DNA from 2 places in the Streptomyces sp. RKND-216 genome. Region 2 is predicted to be linked to the other one. Evidence: predicted binding sites of a transcription regulator. Region 2 holds the regulator's gene; the other holds the start of a gene.
What was found. Region 2 encodes HrcA, which represses chaperone genes, less so after heat shock. Its sites were predicted from a motif close to TTNGCACTCNGNNNNNCNGAGTGCNAA; they were not measured.
Positions count from the first base shown of each region.

Region 1: a site for HrcA is predicted at 9,882-9,908, ahead of groES (co-chaperone GroES). Genes of this name have one in related genera too.

Region 1 covers NZ_SSBQ01000002.1:2,174,469-2,186,418, forward strand. Annotated here, with positions in the region: gene E4198_RS09450 (nucleotide sugar dehydrogenase) at 1-144, shown strand, start outside; gene E4198_RS09455 (GuaB3 family IMP dehydrogenase-related protein) at 166-1,281, opposite strand; gene guaB (IMP dehydrogenase) at 1,381-2,883, opposite strand; gene E4198_RS09465 (sigma-70 family RNA polymerase sigma factor) at 2,983-3,558, opposite strand; gene E4198_RS09470 (response regulator transcription factor) at 3,862-4,473, opposite strand; gene E4198_RS09475 (WhiB family transcriptional regulator) at 4,831-5,145, shown strand; gene E4198_RS09480 (MOSC domain-containing protein) at 5,250-5,912, shown strand; gene E4198_RS09485 (SDR family oxidoreductase) at 5,946-6,719, shown strand; gene E4198_RS09490 (ester cyclase) at 6,866-7,567, shown strand; gene groL (chaperonin GroEL) at 7,675-9,306, opposite strand; gene groES (co-chaperone GroES) at 9,423-9,734, opposite strand; gene E4198_RS09505 (Uma2 family endonuclease) at 9,992-10,567, shown strand; gene E4198_RS09510 (polysaccharide deacetylase family protein) at 10,581-11,732, opposite strand; gene E4198_RS09515 (class I SAM-dependent methyltransferase) at 11,922-11,950, shown strand, end outside.
Region 2 covers NZ_SSBQ01000002.1:4,390,502-4,402,451, forward strand. Annotated here, with positions in the region: gene E4198_RS19010 (AMP-dependent synthetase/ligase) at 1-720, shown strand, start outside; gene hemW (radical SAM family heme chaperone HemW) at 791-2,023, shown strand; partial or broken gene E4198_RS19020 (MFS transporter) at 2,256-3,780, shown strand; gene E4198_RS19025 (DUF3097 domain-containing protein) at 3,920-4,780, opposite strand; gene E4198_RS19030 (MBL fold metallo-hydrolase) at 4,803-5,522, opposite strand; gene hrcA (heat-inducible transcriptional repressor HrcA) at 5,738-6,754, shown strand; gene dnaJ (molecular chaperone DnaJ) at 6,755-7,882, shown strand; gene E4198_RS25015 (hypothetical protein) at 7,965-8,132, opposite strand; gene E4198_RS19045 (nitronate monooxygenase) at 8,133-9,218, shown strand; gene E4198_RS19050 (16S rRNA (uracil(1498)-N(3))-methyltransferase) at 9,215-9,964, shown strand; gene E4198_RS19055 (pyridoxamine 5'-phosphate oxidase family protein) at 10,049-10,570, shown strand; gene E4198_RS19060 (histidine triad nucleotide-binding protein) at 10,738-11,115, shown strand; gene E4198_RS19065 (ribonuclease Z) at 11,161-11,950, shown strand, end outside.

The sequences.
Region 1 (11,950 bases), 2.2 Mb from region 2:
CTGTACGAGGCCGCGGGGGCGGCCGACCTGACGGTGCTGCTGCAGAACCACCGCGTCTACGACCTCCAGGGTCTGGCGGCCAAGTCCCAGCTCCTGCTGGACACCCGCGGCGTCAGCCCGACGGGCGCGGCGCACCGGCTCTGAGCCGCGACGACGGCACCAGGATCAGCGCGAGCGCGCGACCGTGACCTCGACGCGCTGGAACTCCTTGAGGTCGGAGTAGCCGGTCGTCGCCATCGCACGCCGCAGGGCTCCGAAGAAGTTCATCGACCCGTCCGGCGTGTGGGAGGGCCCGAGGAGGATCTCCTCCGTCGTGCCGACGGTGCCCAGGTCCATCCGCTTGCCGCGCGGCACGTCCTCGTGGACGGCCTCCATGCCCCAGTGGTGGCCGCGGCCGGGCGCGTCCGTGGCGCGCGCGAGCGGGGAGCCCATCATCACCGCGTCCGCGCCGCAGGCGACCGCCTTCGGGAGGTCGCCGGACCAGCCGACGCCCCCGTCGGCGATCACGTGCACGTACCGGCCGCCGGACTCGTCGAGGTAGTCGCGCCGTGCGGCAGCGACATCGGCGACGGCCGTGGCCATCGGCACCTGGATGCCCAGCACGTTCCGCGTGGTGTGCGCGGCACCGCCGCCGAAGCCGACGAGCACGCCCGCCGCGCCGGTCCGCATCAGGTGCAGCGCCGCGGTGTAGGTGGCGCAGCCGCCGACGATCACCGGGACGTCCAGCTCGTAGATGAACTGCTTGAGGTTCAGCGGCTCGGCCCGGCCCGACACGTGCTCGGCGGAGACGGTGGTGCCGCGGATGACGAAGAGGTCGACGCCGGCGTCCACCACGGCCTTGGAGAACTGCGCGGTGCGCTGCGGCGACAGCGCGGCGGCGGTGACGACGCCCGCGTCGCGCACCTCCTTGATGCGGCGGCCGATCAGCTCCTCCTTGATCGGCTCGGCGTAGATCTCCTGCATGCGGCGGTTGGCTTCGGCCTCGTCCAGTTCCGCGATGTCCGCGAGGAGCGGCTCGGGGTCCTCGTAACGGGTCCACAGGCCCTCGAGGTTGAGCACGCCGAGGCCGCCGAGTTCGCCGATGCGGATGGCGGCCCGCGGGGAGACGACGGAGTCCATGGGGGCCGCCAGGAAGGGCAGCTCAAAGCGGTAGGCGTCGATCTGCCAGGCGATCGAGACCTCCTTCGGGTCGCGCGTGCGCCGGCTCGGGACGACGGCGATGTCGTCGAACGCGTACGCCTTGCGGCCGCGCTTCCCGCGTCCGATCTCGATCTCAGTCACGTGTGGGCCCTTCCGTCTGCGAGTGCGGTGCCAGTATCCCCGACGCGCCGCAGCCCGCGGCCGGACGGCCGCGGGCTGGGACGAGCCGGTACGGGCGGCTCAGCGCCGCGAGTAGTTCGGCGCCTCGGTAGTCATCTGGATGTCGTGCGGGTGGCTCTCCTTGAGCCCCGCCGCGGTGATGCGGACGAAGCGACCGTGCTCCTTCATGTCCGGCACGGTCCGGCCGCCGACGTAGAACATGGACTGCTTCAGGCCACCGACGAGCTGGTGGACGACGGCGCCCAGCGGGCCGCGGTAGGGCACCTGTCCCTCGACGCCCTCGGGGATCAGCTTGTCGTCGGCGCCGACATCCTCCTGGAAGTAGCGGTCCTTGGAGAAGGAACGCTGGTCGCCGCGGGTCTGCATGGCGCCGAGCGAGCCCATGCCGCGGTAGGACTTGAACTGCTTGCCGTTGATGAAGAGCAGTTCGCCCGGGGACTCCTCGCAGCCGGCAAGCAGGCTGCCGAGCATCACCGTGTCGGCGCCGGCGACCAGCGCCTTGGCGATGTCGCCGCTGTACTGCAGGCCGCCGTCACCGATGACCGGGACACCGGCCTCCTTGGCGGCGAGCGAGGCCTCGTAGATCGCGGTGACCTGCGGGACGCCGATGCCGGCGACCACGCGGGTGGTGCAGATGGAGCCGGGCCCGACGCCGACCTTGATGCCGTCGACGCCCGCGTCGATCAGGGCCTGCGCGCCCTCGCGGGTGGCGACGTTGCCGCCGACCACGTCGACCGACGAGTCGGCCTTGATCTTGGCGACCATGTCGCCGACCAGCCGGGAGTGGCCGTGCGCGGTGTCCACGACGACGAAGTCGACGCCCGCCTCGATCAGGGCCTGCGCGCGGTCGTACGCGTCGCCGGCGACGCCGACCGCCGCGCCGACGAGCAGACGGCCCTCGGCGTCCTTGGCGGCGTCCGGGTACTTCTCCGCCTTGACGAAGTCCTTGACGGTGATGAGGCCCTTGAGCACGCCCTCGCCGTCGACCAGCGGCAGCTTCTCGATCTTGTGCCGGCGCAGCAGCTCCATGGCGTCGCCGCGGGAGATGCCGACCTTGCCGGTGACCAGCGGCATCGGCGTCATGACCTCACGGACCTGACGGCTGCGGTCCAGCTCGAAGGCCATGTCGCGGTTGGTCACGATGCCGAGCAGCTTGCCCGTGCCGTCGGTCACCGGCACACCGCTGATCCGGAAGCGGCCGCACAGCGCGTCCGCCTCCCGCAGGTCCGCGTCGGGCCCGATGGTGATCGGGTCGGTGACCATGCCCGACTCCGACCGCTTGACCCGGTCGACCTGGGCGGCCTGGTCCTCGATCGACAGGTTGCGGTGCAGCACGCCGACGCCGCCCTGACGGGCCATGGCGATGGCCATGCGGTCCTCGGTGACCTTGTCCATCGCGGCGGACAGCAGCGGCACGTTGACCCGGACGTTGCGGGAGACCTGCGAGGAGGTGTCGATGTCCTGCGGGGCCATGTCCGACTCGCCCGGCAGCAGGAGCACATCGTCGTAGGTCAGCCCGAGCATGGCGAACTTGGCGGGCACTCCGTCGATGTTGCCTGTCATGACACCTTCCCAATGCTTGCGCGGCGCGGACGTCCATGCTAGCGGGCCGGACGGGTGATCCTCACCGGACCCGGCACGGGGCCGACGGCGGCGACGAGCCTACTGCTCGGCCAGCGCACGCAGTCTGCTGAGCGCCCGGTGCTGGGCGACGCGCACGGCCCCCGGGGACATGCCGAGCATCTGGCCGGTCTCCTCGGCCGAGAGCCCCACCGCGACCCGGAGCAGCACCAGTTCGCGCTGGTGCTCCGGGAGGTTGGCGAGGAGTTTCTTCGCCCACTCGGCGTCGCTGCTCAGCAGGGCGCGCTCCTCCGGGCCGAGCGAGTCGTCGGGCCGCTCGGGCATCTCGTCGGAGGGGAAGGCCGTGCTGCCGGGGTGGCGCATGGCGGCCCGCTGAAGGTCGGCGACCTTGTGCTGGGCGATGGCGACCACAAAGGCGTCGAAGGGCTTGCCGGTGTCGCGGTAGCGGGGCAGCGCGCAGAGCACCGCCAGGCACACCTCCTGCGCCAGGTCGTCCACGAAGTGGCGGGCGTCGCCGGGCAGCCGGGTCAGCCGGGTGCGGCAGTAGCGCAGAGCGAGAGGGTGCACGTGGGCGAGAAGGTCGTGCGTGGCCTGGTCGTCCCCCTCGACGGCGCGCTGGACGAGGGCGCCGATCGGCGAGTTCTCGTCGTCGCGCATCGGTCCATGGTGCACCGGGCCCCTGCGTTTCGCCGCATCGCGGCCCTGGTTCTGCACAGAAGCGTTATGCGCACTGTGAGCGGTCGCACTCGCGGTCACTTCCCGTGCCCTCCCCTCACGCCTGTCCGGCCGGTTCCGAGGAACTCCATACCTCAAGCATGCGGCACGCGCGAGTGTTCCGGCCCGGCCCGGCGCCGGTCGGCCCCCGGGCCGACGGGTGCGGGAGGGCTTCCCGCACCCGTCGGGGAGACCGGGCGACGTACGCGACCTGCGAGAAGTTGCCGGGCTGGGGCGCGTGGTGTCCTAGCGGACGAGGCCCCAGCGGAAGCCGAGGGCGACGGCGTGCGCGCGGTCGGAGGCGCCGAGCTTCTTGAACAGCCGACGTGCGTGGGTCTTGACCGTGTCCTCGGAGAGGAACAGCTCGCGGCCGATCTCGGCGTTCGAACGGCCGTGACTCATGCCCTCCAGCACCTGGATCTCCCGGGCGGTGAGGGTGGGAGCCGCGCCCATCTCCGCCGACCGCAGCCGCCGCGGGGCGAGCCGCCAGGTCGGGTCGGCCAGGGCCTGCGTGACAGTGGCCCGCAGTTCGGCGCGTGAGGCGTCCTTGTGCAGGTAGCCGCGGGCACCGGCGGCCACCGCGAGGGCGACGCCGTCCAGGTCCTCGGCCACCGTCAGCATGATGATGCGGGCGCCGGGGTCGGCGGACAGCAGCCGCCGGACGGTCTCCACACCTCCCAGGCCGGGCATCCGGACATCCATGAGGATGAGGTCGGAGCGGTCGGCACCCCAGCGGCGGAGGACTTCCTCACCGTTGGCGGCCGTCGTCACTCGCTCGACGCCGGGCACGGTCGCGACCGCGCGGCGGAGCGCCTCTCGGGCAAGCGGGGAGTCGTCGCAGACGAGGACGGACGTCATGACCACCCTCCACCACTGATGCGCATCACCTTGAGCCTCCAGGCTGTTGCAGAACGTCACCTGTGTGCGGCCGACGACTCCGGGAACCCGCGGTTCCCGACGGTTCTCGTCGACCACCTCCGCACTCTCAACGACGGTCACCCAAAAGAGTTACGGGCTGCCGCGGCCGCCTCCGACACTCTACGTGAGTGTACGGACACGGTCGGGTGAGATCACGCAGCCGCGCTGCTCGTTCACGAATGCCCTGTTTGGTCGGGATTCCTTCCGTTTCGGTTGGGTAATAGCTAGATTCGGCAAGGGATCATATTTACCGATGAGTGACACATCAGTCGCACTACGCCACTGAGGGGACACGCAATGGCAGATTTCTCCCGCCTCCCGGGCCCGAACGCCGATCTGTGGGACTGGCAGCTGCTGGCCGCCTGCCGGGGCGTCGACAGTTCCCTGTTCTTTCACCCCGAGGGTGAGCGCGGAGCGGCCCGAAGTGCGCGTGAGGCATCCGCGAAAGAGGTCTGCATGCGCTGCCCCGTCCGCTCCGAGTGTGCGGCGCACGCGCTCACGGTCCGCGAACCGTACGGCGTGTGGGGCGGCCTGACCGAGGACGAGCGCGAGGAACTGATGGGCCGGGCACGCCACCGCCTGATCGCGACGTCGTCCGGCTCGGGCGGCTGAGCAGAAACGATTCATCATCCGCGCGGCCGGGGTGACCCGCCTCGCGCGGAACAGGACCTGTGCGGTCGCCCCGGCGACGGCCCCGGGGCTAGCGTGCGTCCATGATGCAGCTGCTGTCCGTGAACCTCGCCCGGCCGCGCACCGCGGACTACACCGATTCGCCCTCCCACGTCACCGGTATCGACAAGCGCCCGGCCGACGGCCCCGTCTCCGTCACGGCACCGGGAGCCAAAGGGGTCGGCGGCAGCGGGCTGACCGGCGACACCATCGGCGACCTGCGCCACCACGGCGGGGACCACCAGGCCGTGTACGCCTACGCGCGCGAGGACCTCGACGTCTGGGCGCGCGAGCTGGGCCGCGAGTTGACCGGCGGCGTCTTCGGCGAGAACCTCACCACCTCGGGCGTCGACGTGAACGGCGCACGGATCGGCGAACGCTGGCGGATCGGCGCCGACCTGCTGCTGGAGGTCAGCAGCGCCCGCATCCCGTGCCGCACGTTCGCCGGCTGGCTCGGGGAGAAGGGCTGGGTGAAGACCTTCACGCAGCGCGCCGTCCCAGGCGCCTACCTGCGGGTGATCGAACCGGGCGAGATCCGCGCCGGGGACCCGATCGACCTCGTGCACCGGCCCGGCCACGACGTCACCGTCTCCCAGCTGTTCCGGGCGGTCACCACCGAGCCCGACCTGCTGCCGAAACTGCTCGACGCGGGCGACGCCCTGCACCCCGAGGCGCGGAGCAAGGCGATGCGCCGGACGGCGTCCTCCTGACGGCGCCTTCCTGACGGCCGATACCGTGCCCGCATGACGACTGCACTGATCACCGGGGCCACCGCGGGCCTCGGCGCCGCGTTCGCCGAACGGCTCGCCCGGGACGGGCACCACCTGGTGCTGCTCGCCCGCGACACCGAACGGCTGCACGAGCGGGCCACCGACCTGCACGACCGGCACGGCGTCGAGGTCTCCGTCCTCACGGCCGACCTCGCCACCGAGAAGGGCATCGTCGCGCTGGAGGAGCGCGTCGGCGACCGCGACCGCCCGGTGGACCTGCTGGTGAACAACGCGGGCTTCGGCAACAAGGGGCGCTTCCTCGACGTGCCGATGGCCGACGAGCTGACGATGCTGCGGGTGCACTGCGAGGCGGTGCTGCGCTCCACGGCGGCGGCCGCGGAGGCCATGCGGGAGCGCGGGCGCGGCGGCGTGGTCAACGTCGCCTCGGTCGCCGCGTTCCTGCCGCGCGGCACCTACGGCGCGTCCAAGGCCTGGATCACGCAGTTCACCCAGGGCGTCGCGGCCGACCTGGCGGGTTCCGGGGTACGGCTGATGGCGCTGTGCCCGGGTTTCGTGCGCACCGAGTTCCACCAGCGGGCGGGCATGGACGCCGGGAACGTGCCGGGATGGATGTGGCTGGACGCGGGGCGCGTCGTGGACGCCGCGCTCGCCGACCTGGCACGGGGCCGCGCCCTGTCCGTCCCGGACCCCCGGTACAAGGCGCTGGCGGGACTCATGCGGCTCGCCCCACGCGGCGTGCTGGCCCGCGCGAGCACCGGAACGGGCCGGAAGTACGGACCGAGGTGACCGCATGAGACCTGCCGCGAACCGGCCTAAGCTGGAAGGGAAAGGGCCGCCGCCGGCGTCCGTCGGTCCCCTCCCCGGCACCGGGACGACCTCCGACCAGCGAGGCCCCGCCTGCTGACGGGACCTCCGCCAGCGCGGGAGGCGCCATGACTTTCCTCCAGCTCATCGACTGCCGGACCGACAGGTTCGAGGAGATGAACCGGCTCATGGACACCTGGGCCGAGCAGACCCGGGGCAAGCGGACGGCGACGCACGAGGTGGTGGGCCGGGACCGTTCGGACGGCGCGCACTTCGTCGAGATCGTCGAGTTCCCGTCGTACGAGGAGGCGATGCGCAACTCCGAGCTCCCGGAGACCGACCGGGTGTTCCGGGAGATGGTGGCGCTCTGCGACGGCATGCCCACCTTCACCGACCTCGACGTGGTGCGGGACGAGACCTTCAACGCGGAGACCATGCGCCGCTTCTACGAGGAGGTCGCCGTCGGCGGCAACATCGACGTCATCGACGAGCTGTACATCCCGGACCACATCGACCACGACGTGGCCAAGGAGGCGAACACGACCGTCGGCAGGGACGTGCTGAAGGCCGACATCACGCGCTGGCGGGAGGCGTTCGACTTCGACTTCACCCTCGACCGGCAGGTGGCCGAGGGGGACACCGTGGTGACGCTCTGGACGTGGCGGGGCCGGCACCGCGGCGACTTCATGGGCATCGCGCCCACCGGCCGGGAGTGCACCATGACCGGCACGACCGTGTGCCGGTTCCAGGACGGGAAGATCCACGAGAGCTGGTGGCACTACGACATCCCGCGGCTGATGCGCGAACTCGGCGCCGAGGCATCCGCCTGACGGCGCCCGGGCACCCCTCACGGAACGGGTTCCGGGAACGGACGAGGCCCGGTGCACCCCTCACGGGGTGCACCGGGCCTCGTCACCGGCTCGCGGAGCGGGCAGGCTCAGTGCGCGTGGCCGTGGCCGTGACCGCCGCCGGCGGCCTCGTCCTCCTCGGCCGGCTTCTCGACGACCAGGGTCTCGGTCGTGAGGAGCAGCGACGCGATGGACGCGGCGTTCTCCAGCGCGGAACGGGTGACCTTGACCGGGTCGAGGACACCGGCCTTCACCAGGTCGCCGTACTCGCCGGTGGCGGCGTTGAAGCCCTGGCCCTTGTCGAGCTCGGCGACCTTGGAGGTGATGACGTAGCCCTCCAGGCCGGCGTTCTCGGCGATCCAGCGCAGCGGCTCGACGAGCGCGCGGCGGACCACGGCGACACCGGTGGCCTCGTCGTCCTTCTTGTCGAGCGAGCCCTCGAGCACCTTGGCGGCGTGCACCAGTGCGGAACCGCCACCGGAGACGATGCCCTCCTCGACCGCGGCGCGGGTCGCGGAGATGGCGTCCTCCAGGCGGTGCTTCTTCTCCTTGAGCTCGACCTCGGTGGCCGCGCCCACGCGGATCACGCAGACGCCGCCGGCCAGCTTGGCCAGGCGCTCCTGGAGCTTCTCGCGGTCCCAGTCGGAGTCGGTGGTCTCAATCTCGGACTTGATCTGGGCGACGCGGCCCTGCACGTCCTCGGCCTTGCCGCCGCCGTCGACGATGGTGGTGTCGTCCTTGGTGACGGTCACGCGGCGGGCGGTGCCCAGCACGTCCAGACCGGCCTGGTCGAGCTTGAGGCCGACCTCCTCGGCGATGACGGTGCCGCCGGTCAGGGTGGCCATGTCGCCGAGCATCGCCTTGCGGCGGTCGCCGAAGCCGGGCGCCTTGACGGCGACGGCGTTGAAGGTGCCGCGGATCTTGTTGACGACGAGGGTGGACAGCGCCTCGCCCTCGACGTCCTCGGCGATGATCAGCAGCGGCTTGGAGCTGTTGCCGGCCTGCATGATCTTCTCGAGCAGCGGCAGCAGGTCCTGAATGGAGCTGATCTTGCCCTGGTGGATCAGGATGTACGGGTCGTCGAGGACAGCCTCCATGCGCTCCTGGTCAGTGACCATGTAGGGCGACAGGTAGCCCTTGTCGAAGGCCATGCCCTCGGTGAAGTCCAGCTCCAGGCCGAAGGTCTGCGACTCCTCGACGGTGATGACACCGTCCTTGCCGACCTTGTCCATCGCCTCGGCGATCAGCTCGCCGACCTGCTTGTCCTGGGCGGACAGCGCGGCGACCGCGGCGATGTCCTCCTTGGAGTCGATCGGGCGGGCGGTGCCGACCAGGTCGTCGGAGACGGCCTTGACCGCGGCGTCGATGCCCTTCTTCAGGGCGGCGGGGGAGGCGCCGGCGGCGACGTTGCGCAGGCCCTCGCGGACCAGCGCCTGCGCCAGCACGGTGGCGGTGGTGGTGCCGTCGCCCGCGATGTCGTTGGTCTTGGTCGCCACCTCCTTCACCAGCTGGGCGCCGAGGTTCTCGTAGGGGTCCTCGGCCTCGACCTCGCGGGCGATGGTGACACCGTCGTTGGTGATGGTCGGGGCGCCGAACTTCTTGTCGATGACGACGTTGCGGCCCTTGGGGCCGATGGTCACCTTGACGGTGTCGGCGAGCTTGTTGACGCCGCGCTCGAGGGCACGACGGGCGTCCTCGTCGAACTTCAGGATCTTGGCCATGGGAGCTATGGGTCCTCTCGAATGAACCGCGCCCCGGTCCCGGAAGCTCATGCACGGCGGGTACCGGGGCGCGGATCGAAAGCTTCTCTTCGGCTTTCTCGGCTTGCTGGAGGTGCTTACTTCTCGACGATCGCGAGGACGTCGCGAGCCGAGAGGACGAGGTACTCCTCGCCGTTGTACTTCACCTCGGTGCCGCCGTACTTGCTGTACAGCACGACGTCGCCGACGGACACGTCGAGCGGCAGGCGGTTGCCGTCCTCGAAGCGGCCCGGGCCGACGGCCAGGACGGTGCCCTCCTGGGGCTTCTCCTTCGCCGTGTCCGGGATGACCAGGCCCGAGGCCGTGGTCTGCTCGGCGTCGAGCGGCTGGACCACGATGCGGTCCTCGAGCGGCTTGATGGCAACCTTGGAGCTGGTGGCGGTCGTCACGATCCGACCTCCCCCTTCGGAGTTCTCAGCGGGGTCATGAATGTCTGGGGTGGCGACCTGGAAGACCCGTCGTCGCGGGTGCCGGATCTGCCCGTCGCGCTTTGGCACTCACCGGTGGAGAGTGCCAGAACCGAGATTATGCCGCGGTTAGCACTCCGTCAACCAGAGTGCCAACGACCGGAGTGTCCCGGGGCCTCGGCGGTACGCTGAGCGGCATCGACGCGTCGAGGTGCCCGCCCTGCGAAGGAGTGCCGACTGTGAGTGCGGAATCCCTGCCGGACTGGTTGTGGCCGGCACCCCCGGACGGCTGGACGGCCGACGACCTGGACAGGCTTCCGCCGTCCGCCCCGCGCACGGAGCTGATCGACGGAGCTCTCATCATGATGTCGCCGCAGACCTCTTTTCACAGCCGGGTGATGCGGCGGCTGGCCAACGCCATAGAGCTCGCGGCCCCGCACGACCTGCTGACCGAGGTGGAGATGACCATCCGTCTGGGTGAACGTCAGCGCCCGGAGCCGGACATTCTGGTCGTGGACGCGCCTCCGAAGAAGCAGCGCACCTCCTACTTGCCCGGCGAAGTCGTCCTCGTCGTCGAGATCGTCTCGCCGGAGTCCGTCGCACGGGACCGCGAGACGAAGCCGCTGAAGTACGCCCACGCCGGCATCCGGCACTTCTGGCGCGTCGAGGAGGAGGACGACCGGACGGTCGTGCACGCCTACGAACGGGACGACACCACGGGCGCCTACGTGGCCACCGGCATCCACCGGGACACGCTCTCGGTCGTCGTCCCGTTCCCCATGGAGATCGACCTCACCACGCTGTACGGGCGGTGAGCCGACGGGCCGCTCACAGGTAGTCCTCCAGCCGGCCGACGGCGTAGCCCTGCTCGGCGGCGGCCTCCAGCACTCCGCGCAGCATGTCGGCCATGGTGCCGCCGTCGCCCCAGGAGGCCGGGCCGCGGTAGTGGGTGAGGATCACGGCGCCCGGGTAGAGGTCCGCGCCGGGCTCCTGGAAGTCGATGCGGTCCGCCCATGCCTCCATGCCCCACAGCACGACGGCGTCCAGGCCGCAGGCGCGGGCCGCGCGCAGGGTGTCCCGGTCGTAGGCGCCGTACGGCGGACGGAACAGGCGCGGCTGGGGACCGCCCATCTCCTCCTGGATGCGGTCCTGTTGCCCGCAGATCTCGCGGCGCTGCTCCCGGTAGGAGAGTGCCGGCAGGTAGGGGTGGGTGAGCGTGTGGTTCTGGACGGTCCCGCCGAGGACCTCCAGGCGGCGGAAGTACCCGTATCCCGGGCGGAGCACCGCCTCGTCGTCGGCGAGGAAGGACGTCACGGGGATGTCGAGGTCGTCCACCATGCGCAGGAACTCGGGGCTCTTCCGCGCGCCGTCGTCGATGGTGAGGAAGACGACCCGGTCGTCCGTGGGCACCCGGCGCACCACCGTGGCGCCTCGGACGCGTGGCTTGACGACGGGCGGCGCGGGGCGCGGTGGCGGCGGCTGAAGCCCCCAGCGGTGGTACGCGGCGACCCGCCGCTGGATGCGTGCGGCGTGCGCGGCGAGGGTGTCGGCGGTGGTCAGTGCCCGGGCGCGCGCGGCGGGGCCCACCGCGACGGAGAGCGCGAGCGGGCGGCGTGCCGGTGCGGCGACGCGGTCCGCGGCGCGCGGGCGGGCGGCCGGTTCCCCGCCCCCGTGGCCGGGGGGCCGGCCGTCGTCCCGGTGACGCGTCGCGGGCCGTGCCCCGGTCCGGCCGTCCTGTTGCGAGGTGTCCTCCCGCTCCCCGGGTGCCGCCCGGTGCTCGCGGGGTCTGGCGGTTCCGGCGTCGGTCGCCGTGGCGGCCCCGGGGCCCGCCCGCCCTGCGGCGGGCCCGTCCGCCTGCACCGGGTCGCCGGCGGCCGAGGCGGGCGGCGGCTCGTCGGCCGTTCCCGCACCGGGGGCGAGGGCGGCGAGTAGCGCGAGGGCGGAGAAAGCCAGGACGGGACGGGTCGTTCGTCCGGTCATATTTACCTTTTGTCGCATTACTCGCATGACGCCGGATCGTGCCACCCGCTCCCGGGGACACCCCGCAGACGTTCCGGCGCGGCGGGGAGAATGAGCCGTGTGGCCGTATCCGACACCCCCGACACGCCAGGTCCCCCCGACCCGCCGGACGACGCACCGGGCGCCGTACCCGACTCCCTACCGGACGACGTGCCCGAGGACGTCGCCGCGTTCGCCGC
Region 2 (11,950 bases):
GCCGGGATCCACATCCTTGAGGGCTACGGCCTCACCGAGTCCAGCGCGGCCAGCTTCGTCAACCCCGGCGAGGCCTACCGCACCGGCACCGTCGGCAAGCCGCTTCCCGGCACCGAAGTCCGCATCGCCGACGACGGCGAGATCCTGCTGCGCGGCCCCGGCATCATGGAGGGCTACCACCAGCTGCCCGACAAGACCGCCGAGGTGCTGGAGGAGGACGGCTGGTTCCACACCGGCGACATCGGCGAACTCTCCACCGACGGCTACCTCCGTATCACCGACCGCAAGAAGGACCTGATCAAGACCTCCGGCGGCAAGTACATCGCGCCCGCCGAGGTCGAGGGCCAGTTCAAGGCGATCTGCCCGTACGTCTCCAACATCCTGGTGCACGGCGCCGACCGGAACTTCTGCACGGCCCTCATCGCCCTCGACGAGGTGTCCCTGATGCAGTGGGCCGGCGATCGGGACGGGTTGAAGGACAGGCCGTACAGCGAGGTCGTCGCCTCCGAGCAGGTCCGCAAGATGGTCGAGGACTACGTCGAGCAGCTCAACTCCGGCCTCCAGCGCTGGCAGACGATCAAGAAGTTCCGCATCCTGCCGCGGGACCTGGACGTCGAGCACGGCGAGCTGACGCCCAGCCTCAAGCTGAAGCGGCCCGCCGTGGAGCGTGAGTTCGGTCACCTCATCGAGGAGATGTACGCCGGGTCGCGCGAGGCCTGACCCGGCTTGCCCCGGAGGGCGGCACGGGTTCGGGGAGGGGAGCGCGGCGCGGGCGGGCCACAATGGCCCCATGCCCTCCGCACTCCCCGACGGCGAGCCCGTGCCGCACGACGGCACGCTGCCGGCCTCCGCGACCGCCGGTGCGGCCGACCGTCCGCTCGGCTTCTACCTGCACGTCCCGTACTGCGCGACCCGCTGCGGCTACTGCGACTTCAACACCTACACCGCGAACGAGCTGCGCGGCTCCGGCGGCGCCCTCGCCTCCCGTGAGAACTACGCCGACACCCTCGCCGAGGAGATCCGCCTCGCGCGCAAGGTCCTCGGCGACGACCCCCGCCCCGCGGAGACCGTCTTCGTCGGCGGCGGCACGCCCACGCTCCTCCCGGCCGCCGACCTGGGCCGGATGCTGGCGGCGGTCCGGGACGCATTCGGCCTCGCCGACGGCGCGGAGATCACCACTGAGGCCAACCCGGAGTCGGTCGACGCCCGCTACCTCGCGGAACTGCGGGAGGCCGGCTTCAACCGGATCTCCTTCGGCATGCAGAGCACGCGGCAGCATGTGCTGCGCGTCCTGGACCGCAGCCACACCCCGGGCCGTCCGGAGGCGTGCGTCGCCGAGGCCCGCGCCGCCGGGTTCGACCACGTCAACCTCGACCTGATCTACGGCACGCCGGGCGAGACCGACGACGACTGGCGGGCCTCCCTGGACGCGGCGATCGGCGCCGGACCCGACCACGTGTCGGCGTACGCGCTCATCGTCGAGGAGGGGACGCAGCTCGCCCGCCGGATCCGGCGCGGCGAGGTGCCGACGACCGACGGCGACGTGCACGCCGACCGCTACCTCATCGCCGAGGAGGCGCTGACTGCAGCCGGGTTCGCGTGGTACGAGGTCTCCAACTGGGCGGCCTCAAAGCCCGGGAGGTGCCGCCACAACGAGCTGTACTGGACCGGTGCCGACTGGTGGGGTGCGGGCCCCGGCGCGCACAGCCACGTCGGCGGCGTGCGCTGGTGGAACGTGAAGCACCCCGGCGCGTACGCCCAGGCGCTGGGGGAGTCCCGGTCGCCCGGTGCGGGGCGCGAAGTGCTCGACGCGGAGGACCGGCGCGTCGAACGCATCCTGCTGGAGCTGCGGCTCGCGGAGGGGTGCCCGCTCGGGCTCGTCACCCCCGCAGGGCTCGCCGGCGCGCGCCGCGCGCTGGACGACGGCCTCCTCCAGCCCGGCCCCTACGCCGCCGGCAGCGCCGTCCTCACCCTCCGGGGGCGCCTCCTCGCCGATGCGGTCGTCCGCGCCCTCACGGACTGACCCCTCGGGCCGGGCGGCAGCAGCCTCCCCGCTGTCCGCCGCCGCCCGCACGGCGTGGCGGCGGTCGTGGCGTGGGCGAGGCGCGAGCGAGGTGCGGAGGAGTCACCCGGACGGCTGGGGCGGGGTGCCCCGCGCCCCGGGCCGGGCGAGCATGCCAGACATGGGCCGACAGACCGCCGGCACGCCCTCCGAAGCGCGCCGTACCGGGAGCCTATGGCTGACCCTGGCCGCCATGCTCTTCGCCGTGTCGATGACCTTTATCGACCAGACGATCGTGGCCGTCGCTGCCCCGAGATCACAGACGAGCTGTCGCTGTCGTCGTCCGGCGTGCAGTGGATCGTCAACGCCTACCTGCTCTCCCTCGCCGCCTTCTTCGCGCTCGGCGGCAGGCTGTCCGACCTGTACGGCCACCGCCGCGTCATGCTGATCGGCACGGTCCTGTTCGTCGTCTCCTCGGTGCTGTGCGGCTTCGTCCCCGACGACTCCTTCGCCCAGGCGTGGCTGGTGTGCTTCCGCGCCACGCAGGGCCGGGGCGCGGCGCTGATGTTCCCGGCCGCCCTCGCGGTCGTGGTCGCCGTCTTCCCCCTGGAGCGCCGCGGCAGCGCGCTCGCGCTCTTCTTCGGGCTGTCCGGCGGCCTGACCGCCGTGGGCCCGATCCTCGGCGGCTGGCTGACCTCATGGACGTGGCGGGCGATCTTCTGGGTGAACATCCCCGTCGCCGTGATCGCCATCGTGCTCACGCTGCTCGCCCGCATCCGCGACGAGCCGCGTCGCGAGTCACTCGACGTGGCCGGCGCCGTCCTCGTGGCCGCGGGCATGGGCCTGAGCGTCCTGGGGCTGATGCAGGCGTCCGCGTGGGGCTGGAGCAGCGCCGCCACCTGGGCGTGCATCGCCGGCGGGCTGCTGATCCTGGCACTGTTCGTCCGCGTGGAACTGCGCACCACGCGTCATCCGCTCATCACCATGGCGGTGTTCCGCGACCGGGCGTTCGTCGCGGACGCCCTGGTGTTGTTCTTCGCGATGATCGCGTTCGTGCCGGTCTTCTTCTTCGCCTCGGTCTACGCGCAGGTGTCGCTCAGTGCGTCACCGAACGAGGCGGGGATCTACATGCTGGTGTTCTTCGCCGGCTTCGGCGTGGCGTCCCAGCTGGGCGGCCGGATGCTCGACACCCGGGGCGCCAAGCACCCCATGCTTCTGGGGACCGCGCTGGGCGCCGCCGGGTTCGCGCTGTGGGCGCACCGTGCGACCGAGCTGTCGCTGAACGACCAGTGGCCGTACATCGTGATGCCGGCGCCGGCATCGGGTTCCTGCTGTCGCCCGCCTCGACGGACGCCGTGAACCGCGCCCTCTCCGCCTCGTACGGTGAGGTCACCGGCATTACGCAGACCCTGCGCAACTTCGCGGCCGCCGTCGGGCTGGCGGTCTTCGGTACGGTGCTCACCCATGTCACGACGGACCGGGTGCTGGAGACCTTCGAGCGCCGCGGTTTCACGGGGGAGCGGTCCGCCGAGGTCGCGCGCCGCGTGGCGGAGTCCGTCACGGGCCACGGCGACGAGTCGGAGCCCGGCGGCAGCGGTCCGGTGTCGTCGTTCATGCGGGAGACGATGGACGCCGTGCGCATGGACTTCGCCGAGGCCACGCAGGTCGTGTTCGCCTGCATGGCCGGGGCCATGGCTCTCGCCTTCCTCTGCGCCCACCTGCATCCCGGTGGCCGGGTCGGTGACCGCGAGGCCCCCGCCCGTCGGTCGAACAAGTGAACCGACCGGTGTGCCTGCCTGCTGGTCCACCCGCTGGCCGGCCGCTGCGTGCTGTTCACCGAGCCGGCGGACGTGCTGGGCGTCTCTCTCGAGGCCGTCGAGTTCCGGACCCTGACGTGAGCCGGTCACGTCAGGTGAGTCAGCCGCCGTTCGGGCCGCCCACGGTGACGTGGTCGATGAGGTGTTCCACCGGGCCGAGCAGGCCCGGGTCCAGGTCGCGGTAGGAGTGGACGGCGCCGAGGATGCGCCGCCACGCGGCCCCGGTGTTCGCCGGCCAGTCCAGCGCCTCGCACACGCCCGTCTTCCAGTCCTGCCCGCGTGGTACCCGCGGCCAGGTGTCGATGCCGAGCGCCGCGGGCTTGACCGCCTCCCAGATGTCGACGAACGGGTGGCCCACCACCAGCACCCGTTCCGCGCCCCACGTCGCGGTCACGTCCGCCGCGATCCGGGACTCCTTCGACCCGGGCACCAGATGGTCGACGAGGACGCCCAGCCGTGCGTCGGAGGTGGGGCCGAAGAGGTCCACGATCTCGGCCAGGTGGTCGACGCCCTCCAGGTACTCGACCACCACGCCCTCGACGCGCAGGTCGTCGCCCCAGACCTTCTCCACCAGTTCCGCGTCGTGCCGCCCCTCCACATAGAGTCTTCCCGCCCGTGCGACGCGGGCCCGTGCGCCCGGCACGGCGACCGAGCCGGAGGCCGTGCGCCCGGCTGAGGCAGGCGCCGCGGGGGCGACGGATGCGGGGCGCACCAGGGTGACGACCTCCCCCTCCAGCAGGAAGCCGCGCGGCTCCATCGGGAACACGCGATGCTTGCCGAACCGGTCCTCCAGCGTCACCGTCGGCCCCTGCGCCGTCTTCTCGCACCGGACCACCGCGCCGCAGAAGCCGGTCGCGGCCTCCTCCACGACGAGGTCCGGGTCGGCGGGGACCTCGGGCACCGCGGCCGTGCGGCGCTTCCAGGGCGGGGTGAGGTCGGGGTCGTACCGGCGACTGCGCATCCGCCCATTCTGGCCGCAGGCGTCACGGCCGGGCGAAACGCCGTGCCAGTGCGTCGCGTTGGGCGCGGACAAACGCAGCGTCGACCACCGCGCCGTGCCCCGGCACGTACACCGCGTCCTCGCCGCCGAGGGACAACAGCCGGTCCAGCGCGGCGGGCCAGCGGGCCGGCAGTGCGTCCGGTCCGGCCTGCGGTTCTCCGGACTCCTCCACCAGGTCGCCGCAGAACACCACCTCCCGCGCGCCGGGCTCGCGCCCCGGCACCAGCACGGCCAGGTCGTGGCCGGTGTGGCCCGGCCCCACGTTGGCGAGCAGCACCTGCCGTCCCCCGCCGAGGGACAGCGTCAGTTCGCCGCTCACCGCGTGCTGGGGCAGCACCAGGGCGTCCGCGGCCTGCGCCGCGGCGGCCGGGTCCAGGCCGTGCCGCACCGCGTCCCGCTGGATCGCCTCCCGGTCGTGCCGCAGGACGCCCTCCAGCCCCACCGCGCCGTACACCTGCACGCCCGCGAAGGCGGCGGTGCCCAGCACGTGGTCGAAGTGCGCGTGGGTGAGCGCGACCCGGGTCACCGGCAGCCCGAGCCGTTCGCGCACCGCCGTACGGACCGCCGCGCCCTCGGCCAGACAGGAGCCGGTGTCGACCACGAGCGCCCCCTCCGCATCCGCCACGGCGCCCACGGTGGCGTCCCACCGAGGCAGCCGCGCGCGCAGCACGCCCGGTGCGAGCTCTTCCCAGCCGATGTCCATGTCTCCCGACGCTAACGGGGCGCACCCCGCGTCCTCGCGCCGACCCGCTCCCGACCGCTACGGGATCGCTACCGACCCGCAGCGGAGCCGCCCTTGCCCCGGCCACGTCCCCCGGTCGTACACTTGCTGGGAAACCGCTGGCACTCGGCCAAGGAGAGTGCCAGGCCAGCAGTGGCCGGGCAGACGGCGGACGGCCCTGGGACGGAGGTGTGCGCGTGCTCAGTGAACGCAGACTCGAGGTGCTGCGCGCCATCGTCCAGGACTACGTCGGCACCGAGGAGCCCGTCGGCTCGAAGGCGCTCACGGAGCGACACAACCTCCAGGTCTCCCCGGCAACCGTGCGCAACGACATGTCGGCGCTCGAGGACGAGGGCTACATCGCGCAGCCGCACACCAGCGCCGGACGCATCCCCACCGACAAGGGCTACCGGCTCTTCGTCGACCAGCTGGCGGGCGTCAAGCCGTTGTCCTCGCCGGAGCGCCGCGCGATCCACAACTTCCTCGACGGCGCCGTCGACCTGGACGATGTCGTCGGCCGCACCGTGCGGCTGCTCGCGCAGCTCACCCGCCAGGTCGCGGTGGTGCAGTACCCATCGCTGACCCGCTCGACGGTGCGGCACGTGGAGCTGCTGGCCCTCGCGCCGGCCCGCCTGATGCTGGTGCTGATCACCGACACCGGACGCGTCGAGCAGCGCATGGTCGACTGCCCCGCGCCGATCGGCGAGAACACTGTCGCCGACCTGCGCGCACGGCTCAACGGCCGCACCGCCGGCCAGCGCTTCACCGATGTGCCCCGGCTGGTGCAGGACCTTCCCGACTCCTTCGACGCGGACGACCGCGGCACCGTCTCCACCGTTCTCGCCACCCTGCTGGAGACGCTGGTCGAGGAGACAGAGGAGCGGCTGATGATCGGCGGCACCGCCAATCTCACCCGCTTCGGCCACGACTTCCCGCTCACCATCCGGCCCGTGCTGGAGGCGCTGGAGGAGCAGGTCGTCCTGCTGAAGCTGCTCGGCGAGGCCACCGACTCGGGCATGACCGTGCGAATCGGTCATGAGAACGCTCACGAGGGGCTGAGTTCCACATCCGTGGTTTCGGTCGGTTACGGTTCGGGCGACGAGGCGGTCGCCAAGCTCGGCGTGGTGGGGCCGACCCGGATGGACTACCCCGGAACGATGGGAGCGGTACGCGCAGTGGCACGTTACGTCGGACAGATCCTGGCGGAGAGCTAAGTGGCGACGGACTACTACTCCGTCCTCGGCGTGCAGCGCGACGCCTCGCAGGACGAAATCAAGAAGGCCTTCCGCAGGCTGGCGCGCGAACTGCACCCGGACGTGAACCCGGACCCGAAGACGCAGGACCGGTTCAAGGAGATCAACACCGCGTACGAGGTGCTCTCCGACCCGCAGAAGAAGCAGGTCTACGACCTCGGCGGCGACCCCGCGGGGCCCGGCGGCGGCGCGGGCGGCTTCGGCGGCGGCTTCGGCAACTTCTCCGACATCATGGACGCCTTCTTCGGCACGGCGTCCCAGCGCGGCCCGCGCTCGCGCACCCGGCGCGGCCAGGACGCGATGATCCGGCTGGACATCGACCTGAACGAGGCCGCGTTCGGCACCACCAAGGAGATCCAGGTCGACACCGCAACCGTGTGCGGCAGCTGCTCCGGCGAGGGCGCGGCACCGGGCACGTCGGCGCAGACCTGCGACATGTGCCGCGGCCGCGGCGAGGTCTCGCAGGTGACCCGCTCCTTCCTCGGCCAGGTCATGACCTCGCGCCCGTGCCCGCAGTGCCAGGGCTTCGGCACGGTCGTGCCCACGCCGTGCCCCGAGTGCGCCGGCGACGGCCGGGTGCGCTCGCGGCGCACCCTCACGGTCAAGATCCCGGCCGGCGTCGACAACGGCACGCGCATCCAGCTCGCCGGCGAGGGCGAGGTCGGCCCGGGCGGCGGTCCGGCAGGCGACCTCTACGTCGAGATCCACGAGACCCCGCACTCGGTCTTCCAGCGTCGCGGCGACGACCTGCACTGCACGGTCACCATCCCGATGACGGCGGCCGCTCTCGGCACGAAGGTGCCGCTGGAGACACTGGACGGCATGGACGAGATCGACATCCGGCCCGGCACCCAGTCCGGCCAGTCGATCCCGCTGCACGAGCGCGGCATCACGCACCTGCGCGGCGGCGGCCGCGGCCAGCTCATCGTCCACGTCGAGGTGACGACGCCGAGCAAGCTGGATCCGGAGCAGGAGGACCTGCTGCGGCGCCTGGCGACGCTGCGCGGAGAGGAACGGCCCCAGGGCCAGTTCCAGCCGGGGCAGCAGGGCCTCTTCCACCGCCTCAAGGACGCGTTCAACGGCCGTTGACCCATGCCGGGCCCGCGCCCGCGCGCCGCGCTTTCCCCGCGCGGCGCACGGCGCCGGGGTGCGGCGCCGTGCCGCACCCGTTTCACCGCAGCCGCGGGGTCCGCGCGCCGGTGTCCGGCGGCGTCTCGCGGTGGTGGGCGGTCTGCGCCGTCCGCCGGGTGACCGCCGGGGGCGGCCGTGCCGCGCGGCGACCGCCGAGCGGCTGCGGCCCCAGCAACGGGCGGCGTACGGGGCGTGACAGGATGGTCACATGGCCCCCGACCTCGACCTCGCCCTCCTCCGTCACCCGGTCGTTCAGGCACCCATGGCGGGCGGCGCCTCCACCCCGGAACTCGCCGCTGCCGTCAGCGAGGCCGGCGGTCTCGGCATGCTCGCCGCCGGGTACAAGACGCCGGAGGCGATGTACGAGGAGACGCGCCACCTGCGCCGGCTCACTCCACGCCCCTTCGGCGTGAACCTCTTCCTGCCCCAGACACCGGTCGCCGAGGCGGCGGCGCTCACCGCCTACCGCGACGAGCTCGCCCCCGAGGCGGCCCGTTACGGCGCCGAACTCGGCGACACGGACAGGGGCGGGAGCGACGCCTACGACGCGAAGGTCGCGATCCTCCTCCAACACCCCGTGCCGCTGGTGTCGTTCACCTTCGGCTGCCCCGAGGAGCGCGTGCTGCGCCGCTTCGCGGAGGCGGGTACGTCGACGGTCGTCACGGTCACCTCCGTGGACGAGGCGCTCACCGCCCAGGACCGCGGGGCCGCCGCGGTGTGCGTGCAGGGCGCGGAGGCCGGCGGCCACCAGGGCACCCACCACGACGACCCGGCGGCGGACGGCGGCTGCCGCGCGACCGGACTGCTGCCGCTGCTCGCCCTCGTCGGCGAGGCGGTGCGCCTGCCGCTGGTCGCCGCCGGCGGGCTGATGCGCGGGTCGCAGATCGCCGCGGTGCTGGCTGCCGGTGCGAGCGCCGCCCAACTCGGCACCGCGTTCCTGGTGTGCCCCGAGTCCGGTGCGCACGCCGAGCACAAGCGGGCGCTGACGGACCCTCTGTTCGACCGCACGGAGCTGACCCGTGCCTTCTCCGGGCGCCCGGCACGCGCTCTGGTCAACCGGTTCGTGCGCGAGCACGGTCCGCACGCCCCCGCCGCCTACCCGGACGTCCACCACCTCACCGCCGGCCTGCGCCGTGCCGCCTCGAAGGCCGGCGACCCACAGGGGATGGCGTTGTGGGCGGGTCAGGGCCACCGGCTGGCCCGTACGATGCCCGCCGCGCGGCTCGTCGAGGTGCTCGCCGGTGAACTGGCCTCCGCCCGCGCCGCGTCGACGGGACGGGAGGTGGAGGCGTGACCGCTCCCGTGTTCCTCCTCGACGGGCCGGACGCGCCGCCCCTCACCGGGGCCGGCCGCGTGTGGCTGACAGGTCCGGAGGGCCGGCACGCCGTCTCCGTGCGGCGCATGCGCGTGGGCGAGTCGATCGTCCTCACCGACGGCGCGGGCACCGGTGCCTCCGGCACGGTCGCCGCCGTCGAGGGCAAGGACCGGCTGGAGGTCGCCGTCACCGACGTCCGGTCCGATCCCGTGCCCCGGCCCCGGATCATCGTCGTGCAGGCGCTGCCCAAGGGCGACCGGGGCGAGCTGGCCGTGGAGACGATGACGGAGACCGGCGTGGACGTGATCGTGCCGTGGGCGGCGTCCCGGTGCATCACGCAGTGGCGCGGTGAACGTGGAGCCAAGTCGCTGGCGAAGTGGCGTGCCACCGCGCGCGAGGCGGGCAAGCAGTCCCGGCGCCTGCGGTTTCCGCACGTCGCCGAACCGGCCACGACCCGGCAGGTGGCGCCGCTGCTGTCCGGCGCCGCGTTCGCCGCCGTGCTGCACGAGGAGGGCGCCGCGCCGCTGGCGACCGCTCCGCTCCCGGTGGACGGGGACGTCGTGCTGGTCGTCGGCCCCGAGGGCGGCGTCTCCCCGGAGGAGCTGGCCGCCTTCGCGGAGGCGGGCGCCGAGCCGTACCGGCTGGGCCGCACGGTGCTGCGCACCTCCACGGCGGGCACGGCCGCGACCTCCCTTCTGCTGACCCGCACCGGCCGCTGGTCCTGACGGCCCGCGTCGCGCCGGCGATGATTTCGCCCGGTGCGAGGAGTCGTCCCCTGTGAGAGCACTCCGTCCCGCAGGAGGTCCGCCATGACCCTCGTCCCCGCGCCCGAGATCGACGTCCGGTTCGGCGCACCGGAAGCCGTCGCCACACCGTGGGCGGAGGTCGCCCGGACGCTCCGGGAGGCCGAGCTGTACTGGCTGACCACCGTCCGGCGGGACGGCCGCCCGCACGTGACGCCGTTGATCGGCGTGACCGGGGGCGCCGGGCAGGAGGTCCACTTCTGCACCGGCCTGCGCGAACAGAAGGCCCGCAACCTCGGGCACGGCCGCCGGGTCGCGCTGACCACCGGCGCGAACGCCTGGAACCGCGGCCTCGACGTCGTCGTCGAGGGCCTCGCCGTCCCCGTCACCGACGGCGCCGCACTCCGGGAGATCGCGGACGCCTACGAGACGAAGTACGGCGACGACTGGCACTTCGACGTCGGCGACGGGGTGTTCGGCTCCGGCGACGACGCGGCCGCCGTGTTCCGCGTGGAGCCCGTCAAGGTGCTCGCGTTCGCCAAGGACCCGCACGGCCAGACCCGTTACCGCTTCCCGGCCCCCGCCTGACATCCGTAGGAGCATCGCCCGCGCGGACACCCATGTGCGTCCAGCGGCCGCACGAGCGGCCCGCACACGAATGCGCGCGACCGTGCCGGGGCGTGCGCACGTCCCGCAGCCGCCCGGGCGGTACGATCCGCTGGGTACACCGACGACGCACAGCCGGAGGCGCCACCGTGGCGGGAGAACCGCAGGCCGACTGCCTGTTCTGCAAGATCGTCGCGGGGGACGTCCCCGCGACCGTCGTACGCGACACGGAGACGACTCTCGCCTTCCGCGACATCAACCCGCAGGCCCCCACCCATGTTCTGGTGATCCCGAAGGCGCACCACCAGGACGCCGTCACGCTGGCGGTGGAGGCGCCGCAGATCGCCGCCGACGTGCTGCGCGAAGCGGCCGCGGTCGCCGAGGAGGAGGGCATCGCGGTCGCCGAGGGCGGCCCGGGCACGGGCTACCGCGTCGTCTTCAACACCGGCACGGGTGCCGGCCAGACCGTCTTCCACGCGCACGCCCACGTGCTCGGCGGCCGCGGCCTCAACTGGCCGCCCGGCTGAGCCGCCCCGCCCGCCCGTCGTAGCCCGCCCCGACAGGACCCGGCCATGTCCGTCCGCGAACTCGTCGTCCTCGGCACCGCCAGCCAGGTGCCGACCCGGCACCGCAACCACAACGGCTACCTGCTGCGCTGGGACGGCGAGGGCCTGCTCTTCGACCCGGGCGAGGGCACCCAGCGGCAGATGCTGTACGCCGGGGTCGCCGCACACGACATCGACCGCATCTGCGTCACCCACTTCCACGGCGACCACTCCCTCGGCCTCGCGGGGGTCCTGCAGCGCATCAACCTCGACCGGGTGCCGCACCCGGTGACCGCCCACTACCCGGCGTCCGGCGCGCACTTCTTCGACCGGCTGCGTCACGCCACCGCCTACCGGGAGACCGTCCCCCTGCGCACGGAGCCCGTCCCCGACGCCGAGCAGGCCGTGCTGTACGAGGGCGCCGCCTACGCCCTCACCGCGTACCGCCTCTCCCACCCCGTGGAGGCATACGGCTACCGCCTCGCCGAGCCGGACGGGCGCCGCATGCTGCCGGACCGGCTGCGTGCCCACGGCATCACGGGCCCGGACGTGGGCCGGCTCCGGCGAGACGGTTCCCTGCGCGGCGTCACCCTGGAGGAGGTCAGCGCTCCCCGCCCCGGCCAGCGGTTCGCGTTCGTCATGGACACCCGTCTCTGCGACGGCGTGTACGCGCTCGCGGAGGGCTGCGACATGCTGGTCATCGAGTCGACGTTCCTGGACGAGGACACCGCGCTCGCCGAGGAGTACGGGCACCTGACCGCCGGTCAGGCGGGCCGCGTCGCGGCGGAGTCGGGCGTGCGGCACCTGGTGCTCACGC